DNA from 4 places in the Paenibacillus sp. FSL H8-0175 genome. Region 1 is predicted to be linked to each of the others. Evidence: riboswitches for the same ligand, from Rfam matches in the RefSeq annotation. Region 1 holds a riboswitch; each other region holds the start of a gene.

The links. A riboswitch is a leader RNA that binds a small molecule or an ion and turns the genes downstream of it on or off. The one in region 1 is predicted to bind cyclic di-AMP.
Region 2: linked by a shared signal. The riboswitch ahead of MHH46_RS27100 (alpha/beta fold hydrolase) and the one ahead of MHH46_RS00190 (3D domain-containing protein) in region 1 are both predicted to bind cyclic di-AMP.
Region 3: linked by a shared signal. The riboswitch ahead of MHH46_RS26515 (TrkH family potassium uptake protein) and the one ahead of MHH46_RS00190 (3D domain-containing protein) in region 1 are both predicted to bind cyclic di-AMP.
Region 4: linked by a shared signal. The riboswitch ahead of MHH46_RS10985 (KamA family radical SAM protein) and the one ahead of MHH46_RS00190 (3D domain-containing protein) in region 1 are both predicted to bind cyclic di-AMP.

What each region holds. Positions count from the first base shown of each region.
Region 1 covers NZ_CP150299.1:40,652-43,762, reverse strand. Annotated here, with positions in the region: gene MHH46_RS00190 (3D domain-containing protein) at 48-1,214, opposite strand; cyclic di-AMP (ydaO/yuaA leader) riboswitch at 1,500-1,729, opposite strand; gene MHH46_RS00185 (TatD family hydrolase) at 1,928-2,698, opposite strand; gene MHH46_RS00180 (HD domain-containing protein) at 2,750-3,111, opposite strand, start outside.
Region 2 covers NZ_CP150299.1:6,117,277-6,120,387, forward strand. Annotated here, with positions in the region: gene selD (selenide, water dikinase SelD) at 1-196, opposite strand, end outside; gene MHH46_RS27100 (alpha/beta fold hydrolase) at 800-1,627, opposite strand; cyclic di-AMP (ydaO/yuaA leader) riboswitch at 1,715-1,901, opposite strand; partial or broken gene MHH46_RS27105 (glyoxalase) at 2,148-2,258, shown strand; gene MHH46_RS27110 (hypothetical protein) at 2,336-2,509, opposite strand; gene MHH46_RS27115 (Nif3-like dinuclear metal center hexameric protein) at 2,594-3,111, opposite strand, start outside.
Region 3 covers NZ_CP150299.1:5,989,689-5,992,799, reverse strand. Annotated here, with positions in the region: gene MHH46_RS26520 (CPBP family intramembrane glutamic endopeptidase) at 1-1,022, opposite strand, end outside; cyclic di-AMP (ydaO/yuaA leader) riboswitch at 1,343-1,518, shown strand; gene MHH46_RS26515 (TrkH family potassium uptake protein) at 1,583-2,941, shown strand; gene MHH46_RS26510 (TrkA family potassium uptake protein) at 2,955-3,111, shown strand, end outside.
Region 4 covers NZ_CP150299.1:2,561,953-2,565,063, forward strand. Annotated here, with positions in the region: gene MHH46_RS10980 (YafY family protein) at 1-504, opposite strand, end outside; gene MHH46_RS10985 (KamA family radical SAM protein) at 647-1,822, opposite strand; cyclic di-AMP (ydaO/yuaA leader) riboswitch at 1,958-2,099, opposite strand; gene MHH46_RS10990 (AraC family transcriptional regulator) at 2,148-3,111, opposite strand, start outside.

The DNA.
Region 1 (3,111 bases):
TATCATCACTATAGCTTATCAAAGGATTTTTTGCAAAAGCTTCAGTTCTAGTTAAGCTCTGGTTTCACAGGTCCAATCACATAAACGGTACGTGATTTACGGCCGAAATTACGAGCATGGCTCAGGGAATCATAATAGACATCCACTTTATTGCCTTTAATGGCACCGCCAGTATCCTCTGCACGGCGGAATCCAAGCCCATCGATATAAACCCACCAGCCAATAGGAATTACATTCGGATCTACTGCAATTGTACGACCTTCCGTTACGCGTGTTCCGGAGGCAGTTTTAGTACCTATCCCTGGCTCTTCTGACGAATAAGCTGTCATGGAGACGTTCTTAATCATCTTCTTGTACTCAAAGTCTACGCCAGCCTTGCTTGTGACGTTCTTAGTCTTAGCGCTAACTTTAGTCGTTTTGGAGGTAGTGCTTGATTTGGAAGTTGTTGTAGCTTTAGCAACTACAGTAGGCTTAGGAAGTGCTTTAGTACCAACGGCAATGATCTTATCTTTTGTTACCGTTTGTACTTCCTTGCCGATCATGCGCATAGAGGCCAGTTCTCCGTCTTGATAGATCTTTTCAATATGCTGAACCATGACGCCTGGTTTGCCTGCCTGTGCCACTCTAACTGTTCCCACAGTAAGGGAGGGATCTGCTGTCTTAATAACACGGAAAGGTAAGTTAGTTGTTCGCTGTACCGTTTGCTTGTTGATACGAACGATCTTAATCTCCATGTCAGCAGAGATGGTGGTGTCTAACGAAGGAAAAATCTTGTCATAGCCTTCTAGGTTGATACCCAGTTTGTCAATCGCTTGACCGATAGTGTCTTCGGTCGTATATAACGTTTTTGTTGCTCCGTCCGCAGTAAGGCTAAATTTCTGCGCACGATTGATAACGACACGGTCACCGTCTTTTATTTCATCACTCAGACCTAAAGATAATTCATCATGCGGCTGCAGCGAAATTTGCTCTTTCTCCAACACATCACCAAGAAGTGCTTCTCGCGTTTCAAGTGTCTGTGTTTGCCCGTCTATTACTAAAACTAATTGTTTATTACTTTGACCGTGTACGTACAGCAGAATTAACAGCGCGATTGCGATTGAAATCACACCTGCAAGTAAAAGTACGCGAGTATTTACTTGCTCCCACCGTAATGCGAAAGACCTGCTGGATGACTGCGAATCATGGGATACCTCTGGTTGGAATAAGCCCATTCTCTCCATCCTCCTTACATAGCCTCGTCGTCAATTTGTATATCATGAGGACTGAATTTCTTTGACGAAACTATTTGAGATTGTCACAGGATACGCACGTATTAACTTAGCGTCTCCTGCTCATGGATCGCCTGCTCGGCACAGCTACTCCCACACCTGTTATATAACAGTATGCGGGCAACATTCAGTTTATTCAAAAATAAAGAAGCCTAAAAAGAGTTCTCTTGAGGACTCTTTCGTGGCTTCTCCGATGTCAGAATACGCGGGAATGTTTGTGCACGAGGTTGCCTCTCTTACTTGCGCTTACGGGGTTAGCTGTCGGGTTCGGACGAAAGAGAGACGCCCTATTTCAGGTCACCCGCTCACGGCGGTTGCCCTTAAATTCACCCCAAAGACCACGTGAAGAAATCAAATATTGTTCTGCGGCAATTCCTAGTCGTATTCAAGATACAGGCATGCGGCAGTTCAATATTGGTTCCCCCGTTCTCCATACGGAGACTCAGCGAGACGATCCATGAATCAATGGCTGTCACAATAACAACAGCTCACATCACTGAAAAGATGATATCCTGTTTTGATGCATGTTGTAAAGGACGATTCAACCACGTTTACGCAAATATATGGTTAAAATATTGTAATAATCAGCCGTTTTTATATTAAAAAAGTTTAATATATCGGCCATTCTCTATTTTTCACCCGTTTTACTCCTGTTTTCAGACAATCCCAAATCGTTCCAGTGCGTTCGCATACGTAATTTTAGCCAATTCTTCCCATGTTAACCCTTTAATTTCAGCCGCAGCCTCTGCTACTAACTTCACATGAGCACTCTCATTTCGCTTGCCTCGGAAGGGGTGTGGAGTCAAATATGGAGCGTCTGTTTCGATCAATAATCGGTCCAATGGCGTCTGTGCAAGCACCTCTTTAGGCACTCTGGCATTTTTGAACGTGATCGGTCCTCCAAATGACAAATGAAATCCTAGATCTAGACACATTTTTGCGGTTTCCCAGCTGCCTGAGAAAGAATGCATTACGCCACCAATTTCATTTGCTTTTTCCTCCCGTAAAATCCGTACGACATCTTCATGGGCATCACGGTCATGTATGCAGATTGGCATTTTTAGTTCACGGGCTAGTCCAATTTGTTTGCGGAAGACCTCCTGCTGCACATCCTTGGGAGAGGTATCCCAATAATAATCCAACCCAATCTCTCCGATGGCCACCACTTTCTCATGGCTGCAAAGAGAGGCGATCCAATCGAGGTCCCCCTCTTTCATATCAATCGCATCCTGTGGATGCCAGCCCACCGCTGCATAAATATAATCATAAGATTCAGCCAGCTTCATCGTTGAAGGGATCGTTTCCCGATTAAATCCTATATTGATCATCTTGCTAACTCCGGCCTCTACTGCACGAGCTATAACTTCCTCGCGATCCTCGTCGAATTGAGGCGCATCTAAATGTGTATGAGTGTCGAACAGATACATTTTAAAGCTCACTCCTTGTTGTTTTTATCAATAGTTCCATAAATATTTGTATTATTTTGCAAAAATCTCTGCTACAGAAGAGGGCAACCGTGTAAGGGCTTTTTTCAGCTTATCCTGTGGGAAATATAGGTGATATCTGCCACGATGAATCCCGCTTATTGAGCGCACAATATCCGATACCTCTGAAATTTCCCGCAATTGCTCATTCCGATCAAGCAGTAAAATTTGATTATTGTCGAAGGCTGCTCCTGGACGGAACACATCATAAGGCAAATCTGTCGGATAATCAATCTCTAAGTCATATTCTGGGTTAAGTCCCGCTCCCGCAAAACTGCTGCGGATTTCCGTAATCATATCTGTATCCAAATTCTCGATCTCTACATATTTATACAGTTTACGATGAATAAAACGGG
Region 2 (3,111 bases), 1.1 Mb from region 1:
GCACTAACGCTAATTCATCACTTAAACGATACACCCCTGCATCATCACTAGTATCAAGACCTACAAGTAGATCCGGGTTAGGAACAGTTGGTGGCAGACTACGAATAACCTGCATGAGATCGGCGGGACCGATTTTGCAGCCGCAGCCCCCTTTTGAAGATAATGAAGTCAGTTTTATAGTTTCAGCTTGAGACATCATGACTCAGCTCCTTTAGTATGAATTATCTTAATCTTACACGAGTAGATCGCATTGTACAAAATGCAAGAGTAGCAGATGCGTTGCTTACTACGCCTCCTTCTATACACTTACCTTCACTACTTAGGGCCTACAGTTCTTTCCCACGTCGGGTGAGCTATATTTGGTGCTGTGGTAGGGTAGGGACATTAAGTAGCGTTCTAGGTACAATATGCTTGTAAATGTTCAACATCCATCGGTTAGTAAAATAACCAAAGGCTGGCTCATTCGTAGATTTCACTACGGATAAGCCAGCCTTTAATTGGATGTCCATTATATTAGGGAAATCCTCCCTAATGTTCATCGATAATCGCTTTAAAATGAGGTTTTTAGGGAATTCCTCCCTAAAAATTCATGCAAATACCCATTTATGGCTAAAAACATCCTATTATTAGGGAGGATTTCCCTAATCTACGTTCTAGGAGCCATAATCTCCTTCATTTTAGGGAGAATTCCCCTAAAGTTCTTCCCAGAAAGACGACCCATAGCCAGCTCATTCCGCCCTGGCTATGGGACGCCTATTTTCTCACTTAAACGCTTCGCTTGTGAAGGTCTCCCTATAGATCAGCTAATCTGCTGACTGCCCTGCTGCTTCTCTAAGAAACGCTGAAGAATCGCATTGAATTGCTCCGGCTGGCACAGATTACTTGGATCTAATGCGTTCGGAATAATCGCCAACTGCGCCTGCGGCAGCTGAGACACCATTTCCTTCATACAATTCACTCCAAATTCATTAAAGTCCCCCACAATACATAATGCAGGACGTTTAAAAGCCTTTAAACATCTGGTGTAATCAACATGGCTCGTAGCCAGCCTTTGCCGATATAACTCCCGGGGGCGTTTGTCCAGCAGTCCTCTTCTAATCTCATTGTAGGCCAGACTCCAGCGCTCTCGGTACATCATCCGAATCGAAGGCAACACCAGCTCGCTTGGGAGATAATACATTAGTAAACTGCAATATGCTGCCATAGTTTGTATTTTCCCTACTATTGTTGATCCGTGAGTCCTACAAAAGCTATCCGCGACCACAATTGCTTTTACACGCTCAGGATATTGTTTGGCAATATGCTGAACGACTAAGCCACCATAGGCGATTCCTACAAAAACTGCTTCACGGATACCTAGGTCATTCAACAGCATAATCAGATCCAGACATTGCGTCTCAATAATCTCATGTGGGGCCTCCAGCAGTTTACCAGACTTGCCATTCCCCCGTAAATCGCACAAAATCACTTTATATTTATCGGAAAAATACTCCAGCTGTGGTTTGAACATACTGTGTGTTAATCCATGTCCATGGATAAACACAACCGGAGTGCCAGTTCCATTGATTTCATAATAGAGCGAAGTTCCGTTCAGTTTAGCGATAGGCAAAGGTAACACCTCTTTCATAATAAATTCTACGACTATATCTGCTTAAAAACGCAGCAAAAAACCACAGAGGGATTCTCTGTGGCTATTCATCACTAAACACGCCATTCATCCTCTCTCCATACGCTTACGAGGTTAGCTGTCGGATTCGGGCAGTGAGAGTTGCCCTACCTGCAGGGATGCATATTATGCACCCGGAACAGGATTCACCCCATAACCAGTGCCGACTCTCACATCGGCTGCCAGTTGTTGGTTCCCCCGCTTTCCAGAAACGGAAATTAAGCGGATTGCTTATGTAATTGTAAATTTAAGATAATTCTCAGTTCTGAGATGAATCATACTCTTGTAAGGTTTTCTTGTAAAGGAGGGCTCTGGTCAAAATAATGTTGAAAGCAATGCTTTTCATTTCATATTAAGCATACTCTTCATTTTCTCTTTCTTTTGCTCTTGTTTACTCGTTTTCTTTAGAAAAACAGCTCTGAAGCAAGCGAAAAAGGGGGTGATTCACCAGTACTTTCCTATTTAATAAGAAACGACAATCTTCAATACCAATATTGGGCCAGTTTCTGTACCTTGGGGTGTTCGTCGTTTCTATGTCCCCGATCCGTTTGGCAAGCTTGTTAATATTATTTCACATGAACAGCACGAATGATTTCATAAAAAAGAAAAAAGCTAAGCAGAATCAGAGATCTCCCCCTGTCCACTTAGCTTCCTTTTACAATACTATGGCTACAAAAGATCGGCGTTTTTCAATGCATGCTCCCAGCTTGGAAAAAAGAACAGCGCACTTCTCATAAGCTCTGGGTCGCTTTGCTTTACTTGTTTTTTACTGATTGAGCTTCCGTCGCTTTGCAGCTTTTTGATCCGACTTAATACTTCATCAGCCTCCAAAGGAATTTCCATTGAAACACTCCTTTCTCAGTGACCTGTTTCCCTTCATTTTCTCCATAATATGTTTATTTATTCCGTACTCTTAATTTTCCCAGATTAAACCATCTGATAGATGGGTTGTTCAGCAATGAACCGGGTAGGAAGCATGGGATATTTGTCTGCTAAGATTTCAGCTAAATATTTCATCCCCGGCGCTTCACTCTCCGCATGACCCAACATGATGAGCGCTTTAGATCTGCCTTGGTGCCCTGCATCCCGCACATATTCCGGAGTCTCCCACTCTGGTCCCTCTCCAGCGATAATTAAATCAAGATTGTGATCATTAAAAAGCGGAATAGCCATCATCCCACCTCCTCTGTAACCTACTAATATCCCTACGCGTTTGCAGGACAGAGACAGGTCACCAGCAGCGCGTACATAAGAGATGCCTAGCTTACTTTTAATATACTGAGCAGCTTCCATTACAGTCATAGCAGGAATAGTGAGAATCGTAGCAGCCGCTTGCTGCTCTTCCACATAGTCTGACCAATCCAGCTCTCGCAGCAAACCCATCATAATCCCATCCGGCTCTTGCCGATGCCAATAATCATGATAACGAAAAATAGCTATTGGGG
Region 3 (3,111 bases), 1.2 Mb from region 1:
AAAGAGAAGTAGAGCAAGGAGGACATCAGCAGGCTGTACAAAGCATAAATGATAAACATAATGACAGAGGTAATCTGTGCTTCTAGCCCTTCGCCCGTTGATTCAGGCAGCATATTATAGGTGCTGATCATCATGATTACAAAATAGGCTGAGCTTAGGAATACTCCACGTTTAAAGGAAGTATGCTCTCTTCTAAGAATACTGTAGACGAGTGCCAGAATTCCTAAAATCAGTGTGGGTATACCGTAACCGAATAATGTTAGCTTTTCCGCTAAAGAGGTCTGTCCTTGTACGTAGGAGGTATGCCAAGCCGGTGCAGTGAATCCGGCATTAAAGCTGGATACCTGCTCTCCACTGAAATCAAAATAATAGTGCAATAAGGATTCGCCGACCTGAACAGTACTATCCGTATACACTAGCCCATGGCTTCCTGTATTCGATTCAATTTGTAGCTTGGCAGGATTTACTTCCCATTCCTGAAGCCAAGGACGAGCAAGATTCTCCTTCTGCGCTAGAGTGAGGTCAGCTCCCTTGTCCTCTTTTGCACCAACGGAAGCGATGCCTGACCCCTCTTCGGAGACAACTTTTGCAGCCTTTGAGAAAGCGACAATCTTACCGGTATACATATTGAGGTCAACGATGATTTGCGGTTCTTGCTCCGCTGAAGGAGTAAGCGTTGCCCGAAAGACATCAAAAGGATATTTTTGATCCAATTTTTTCTTGGTGTAGTCCTCCACAAGCTTCTCGCGAGACATATAACCATAAAAGGAAGAGTCCGTCTGGTAAAGTACATTCCATTGATCGTTTGGTGCTTCGGTGTAGTTGAGCTTTTGTTCTGCGAATAATATGGCTTGGTCACGGGCTTCTGCCTTGCTAATGACGGTGGTATCTTCACCTGTAGGGCTACTAAGCAGTGAAGGGGAAATCTGAAACATAATAAATAGAATAAGACCGATAATGCCCGAGATGATGAGCCTCTTGGAGAGGGCACGTTGCTGTAAGGGCTGGCCGACGGGATTCATGTAACGCCTCCTTGTTATGTACTGACAATGTTATGTTCCATTATAGTATTAGTGCCTGGTTGGTTACAAAAAACATTATATGTTCTTTTTATGGGTAATAGAGATAGTATAGAATAGTCATGTGAATTTATACCATGAATTTTATCGTGTTCATTTCTGCACGAATGATGAGAATCGGTGTAATTGCAGGGAAAACACGGAAAAGTGATGAGAAAAGGCACTCCTTTTGATGCAGTCTCTTTAAACCGCATTTTTTCATGTGAATGAGCATTAATTGTGTCTTTGTGAATTCACTAAATAACGTATATAATTTGTATGCAATTGTATAGTAGCCGAATTTCTGGTGAAAACGGGGGAACCATAAGAAGTGATGAAAAGTGGAGTGTACACGATAAATGGCACTTTCATCAGGGGTGAATTTCGTTCTGGGAACGAATAGGGCAGCCTGCACAGTCCGAATCCGACAGCTAACCTCGTAGGCTAATTTACTGCAGGAACCAAGTCAGCATTGGTTTTCCAGTGCTTTTTTTGTTGGAATTTTTGATAAGAAGGTGAGCAAAGTGGCTTCACAGTTTCGCAGGATTTCTGAATTTAAGTTTCTGAAGCTCTCGCCGCCGCAGATACTGGTGCTTGGTTTTGCATCGATCATTCTGATAGGGGCCTTGCTGCTTATGCTGCCCATCTCAAGCACAAGCGGGAATTCCGTGGAATTTATTGATGCATTATTTACTTCAACGTCGGCAACCTGTGTTACAGGGCTTGTTGTGCTGGATACCGGAACTTCGTTCACCATTTTTGGGAAAACCGTAATTATGATCCTGATCCAGATCGGCGGCTTAGGTTTTATGACCATGGCCACTCTATTTTCACTGGTGTTAAAGCGTAAAATATCTTTGCGGGACAGGCTAATCCTACAGGAAGCCATGAATCAAGGCTCTATGGAAGGAATTGTGCGACTGATCCGGAGAGTCCTCATATATTCTCTTGTCATAGAAGGCTGTGCCGCTGTGCTGCTGTCTATTCGCTGGGCTTTTGATATGCCGTTGGGAAAAGCGATTTATTATGGCATATTTCATGCGGTGTCTATGTTTAATAATGCGGGGTTCGATATTTTTGGGGATTTTCGCAGTTTAACTGATTATGTATATGATCCGCTTGTGAATATTATTGTGATGTTTCTGATTGTCTCCGGCGGGATTGGTTTTATTGTAATGTCAGATCTGGTGGAGTTTCGGGTAACCCGCAGGCTGTCTCTACATAGTAAAGTTGTCTTGTCCACCAGCACAGGGCTGATTCTGATCGGAGCTTTGGTTATTTTTATATTTGAGTTTACTAACACTCGTACCCTGGGTTCACTGAATTTCGGCGGTAAAATATTATCGGCCTTCTTTCAATCCGTGTCTCCCCGTACGGCTGGCGCGAACACAGTAGATATTGCTGGACTTCGGCAGGCTACACAATTTTTTATAGTGATTCTTATGTTTATTGGTGCTTCTCCGGGCTCAACGGGCGGGGGGATTAAGACAACAACCTTTACGATGATGATTGGTGCTGTAATTGCTATGCTGCGTGGACGGGAAGATGTTGTGTTGTTCCGTTATCGGCTGGCTCAAGAGCGCATCTACAAGGCATTAACGATCACGCTGCTGGCTTTGTTGTTAATCGCCTCTGTGTCGATGATACTCTCCACAACTGAAGACAGTAATTTCTTGGCAATCTTGTTTGAGACGACCTCCGCCTTTGCTACGGTAGGACTGACTATGGGGCTAACTCCGGAACTGTCAGCGATCGGTAAGATTCTACTCTGTCTGACGATGTTTGCAGGTCGGCTAGGTCCACTAACCTTAGCGTATGCACTCGGTCCCAAACAGGGTAAACCACTGTATAAGTATCCGGAAGGTAAAATAATTATTGGATAGGAGTTAATTAGAAATGAAAGCACAGCAATTTGTAGTAATCGGCTTAGGTCGCTTCGGTTCAAGCCTGGCGCTTGAGCTGATGGAAATGGGCTACGAGGTGCTCGGCATTGACCACCATGAAGAACGCGTGGAGGAAATGAGCGATCAGCTGACGCATACGGTAGTAGCAG
Region 4 (3,111 bases), 2.5 Mb from region 1:
GCTATATTTAAAATGAAGCTTTACTGGTTCCATTTCACGGGTTGTACGTTCATTTTTTACACTGATGTAATCAAAACGGACAACATTTCGTTCCGCAATAGCCGCACGTAAAAGAGGAAGTGCGTCAGGATCCGTACGCCGGGTTTCAAGATCCACCGCGAGACTAGAGGTCTGTGGCTCCGTTCCAATCGTTTGCAGCCGTTCAATGGTTCCTTGCGTATGCTCATCTTCAAACACGGAAGAAAGACTGTTAAGTACAGTAATCAGAGAAGTGACATCATACGAACGGAGCAGGCTTTTATCCATTTTATATCCGTCCATGATGCCATATCCACCTTTAGTACCCTGATACGATACGACCGGGATGCCAGCGGCACAAATCACATCGATATCCCTATAGATTGTTCGCTGGGAAACCTGAAACTCTTCAGCCAGCTTGGAGGCAGATAAAACTTCGTGGTTCAATAGTTTATAGATCATAGAAATCAATCGTTCCAATTTCATGTGTGCATTCCCACCCATTAGTCCATTTCGTGTTACAGCGTGATTATATCATAGATTTTTTCGGGCTAATTTTGGGCGGGAGGAGTTTTGTTGTTGGTGATGAAGAAATATCCTATGACAGAGTCTGACAGAGTTGATTAATCTATTTACAGATTAAATCCGCAGGCTCGCCTGATAAATCATTAACAGAAATAATAGCATCGTTTTTTTTCACAGGTGGGGTCCAATATTGCTCATTCCCAGGCAGGTCATCGAACCATTCGGCGTCCTTTGGACAATCTAGAATCATAAACTTTCCGTATTCCTGATCTCTGGATTGATGGTATTTGAGATAGGCTTTTCCGTTATCAATGGCGAGAATTTCTATTTTTCCTGAGGTGTGGCTCATGGATAAGCGTACTCTTTTGCCAAGTCCTGAGGTTCTGGCTTTGGCTTCTTCTACAATTTGATAGACTTGCTCGAGCGGTAATACGAAATCCCGGTTTCCGGCTACGGGCCGGTTCACAAAGAAGTAGTAGGGTGTAACGCCAGCCCATGAAAGCCGGTCCAGTAGTTCCCCTAAAATAACGGGATCATCGTTGATGCCTTTGAGGATGGGGGTCTGATTTACGACAATTGCCCCTGCGTTGTGGAGAGCTTTAAATGCTTTTTTGGCTTCAGGTGTGATTTCACGAGGATGATTGATGTGCGCCATAACATAGATTCGTTTGTCTTCGGTAGAGTAAGTACGAATCAGCTCCAGCAGTTCTTCGTCTTCAGAGATCCGCATCGGATTAAATACGGGAATTTTGGAACCCAGTCTAATGATCTTAACATGCTCAATGCTTCTTAGATTTTCAATAATGGATCTTAGCTTCGGTGTGGAGAGAATTAAACTGTCCCCGCCCGTAAGAAGTACGTTGTTAATCTCCGGATTATTTGCGATATACTCCAAGCCCGGAGAGACATCAGCCATCGCCTCTTTCACGTCATTTCGGAAAAGACGCTTACGGAAACAGTAGCGGCAATAAGCCCCGCAGACCTCGGATACAATCAGTAGTGCAGTGGTTCTATACTTGTGCTGACAACCAGGTACCACATAATTCGTGTCCTCATCGGAGGCGTCCCAGCGCCCATACTCCAGCAGTTCACCTTCGTTAGGAATAACCAGCTTACGGATGGGATCATTTGGATCATCCCAGTTAATTAAAGACAGATAGTAGTCATTTACACGAAAAACAAATTTGTCCGTAATTTCTTTCAGATTCTCTTTTTCCAGCTCAGACAACATAGCTATTTTGTTAATATCCGTGAAGTACTTTACCTTTTGCACGTACATCTCTCCTTTGTCTCGTAGTGTGAGAAAAATGAGGGAGCCTTAGTGTCAAAGGCCAATCTACTGCCAGCAGGGTCCAAAAAAGCACGAAAAGAGACCCTTAGCAAGGGTCTCTGGTTATGTAAATAACATGGAAAGCAGACCCATCCACTGCTGACGAGGTTAGCTGACGGACTCGGGTAAGATGGTACCCTACATTCTAATGCTCAATGATTCGCCCCAATTAACTGGTTCCCCCGCTTTTCAACTGTAAAAGTTGGAAATTAAGCGTAGATAAAGTATACCCTATCAAGTTTTGATAAGTCAAAAGAGAATCCTAGATTCACTTTCAATTGTTAGCGCTACTTCCGCCGAGTAGTTTAGGCAACAGCGTTAGCAGCTTCTCCCGGGTTAACGCATCACTAGAGTTCCATTTGCTTCCGTCGAGCAGATAAACATGTCCCTGACGTACTGCCGGGAGATTGTTCCAAAGTGAACTGTCTAGTAATCGTTCCATCGCAGCTCGCGAGTCTTTGCGTTCCGGAATGAGCATGAAGATATGATCTCCGGCGTAGGCAGGCAGTCGTGTTGGATCAACTTCGGCGAACCCTAACTCTTCGTCCAATATGGCCTGGATCTCTTCGGTCGGTTGTAAACCACATGGGGCATAAAGCGCAGTGGAGAATCCGGACATTCCCATAGCATACAGATGATCTCCATGATCATAGACCAAAGCAGAGGCGGTTTCTCCAACTTGGAGGGTTGTCGTGTAAAGCTGCTGCCACATGGCAGCGTTTTTGATTGTGAATGACTCCAGCCATGCTTCGGCTTCGCGCTGTTTACCTAGCCAACTGCCTAGTGTCCGCATTCGTTTGTCGAGAGATGCAAATGAATCAAAGGTGAGTGTCGGAGCGATACCAGAAACTGCTCTGTAGGCTCTTTCATCACTATTTGCCAAAATGATCAAATCTGGGTTTAGGGAAGCGGTCAACTGCGGGTCCAGTGGAAACCCGACGTTGGCGAGCTTCTTAAGCCGATGTTTATAGACGCTGTTCCGGGCGAACGCTTCATCTCCACCGATAGGCTTTACGCCTAACGCGAGAAGGTCGCCAAGTGTTTCGCCATGATAGACAATACGTTTCGCTCGCTCTGGAATCTCCACCTCATGACCCGTCCAATCCTTGACGGTAAGCTTACGACCTTTCTGATGTGCATATTGTCCGGGTGTAACTCCGGTTTTTTGCCGAAAGCGGCGGCTAAAATAGTATTCGTCCGAGAAGCCGACCAGTCTGGCGATTTCCCGCAGTGGTTCA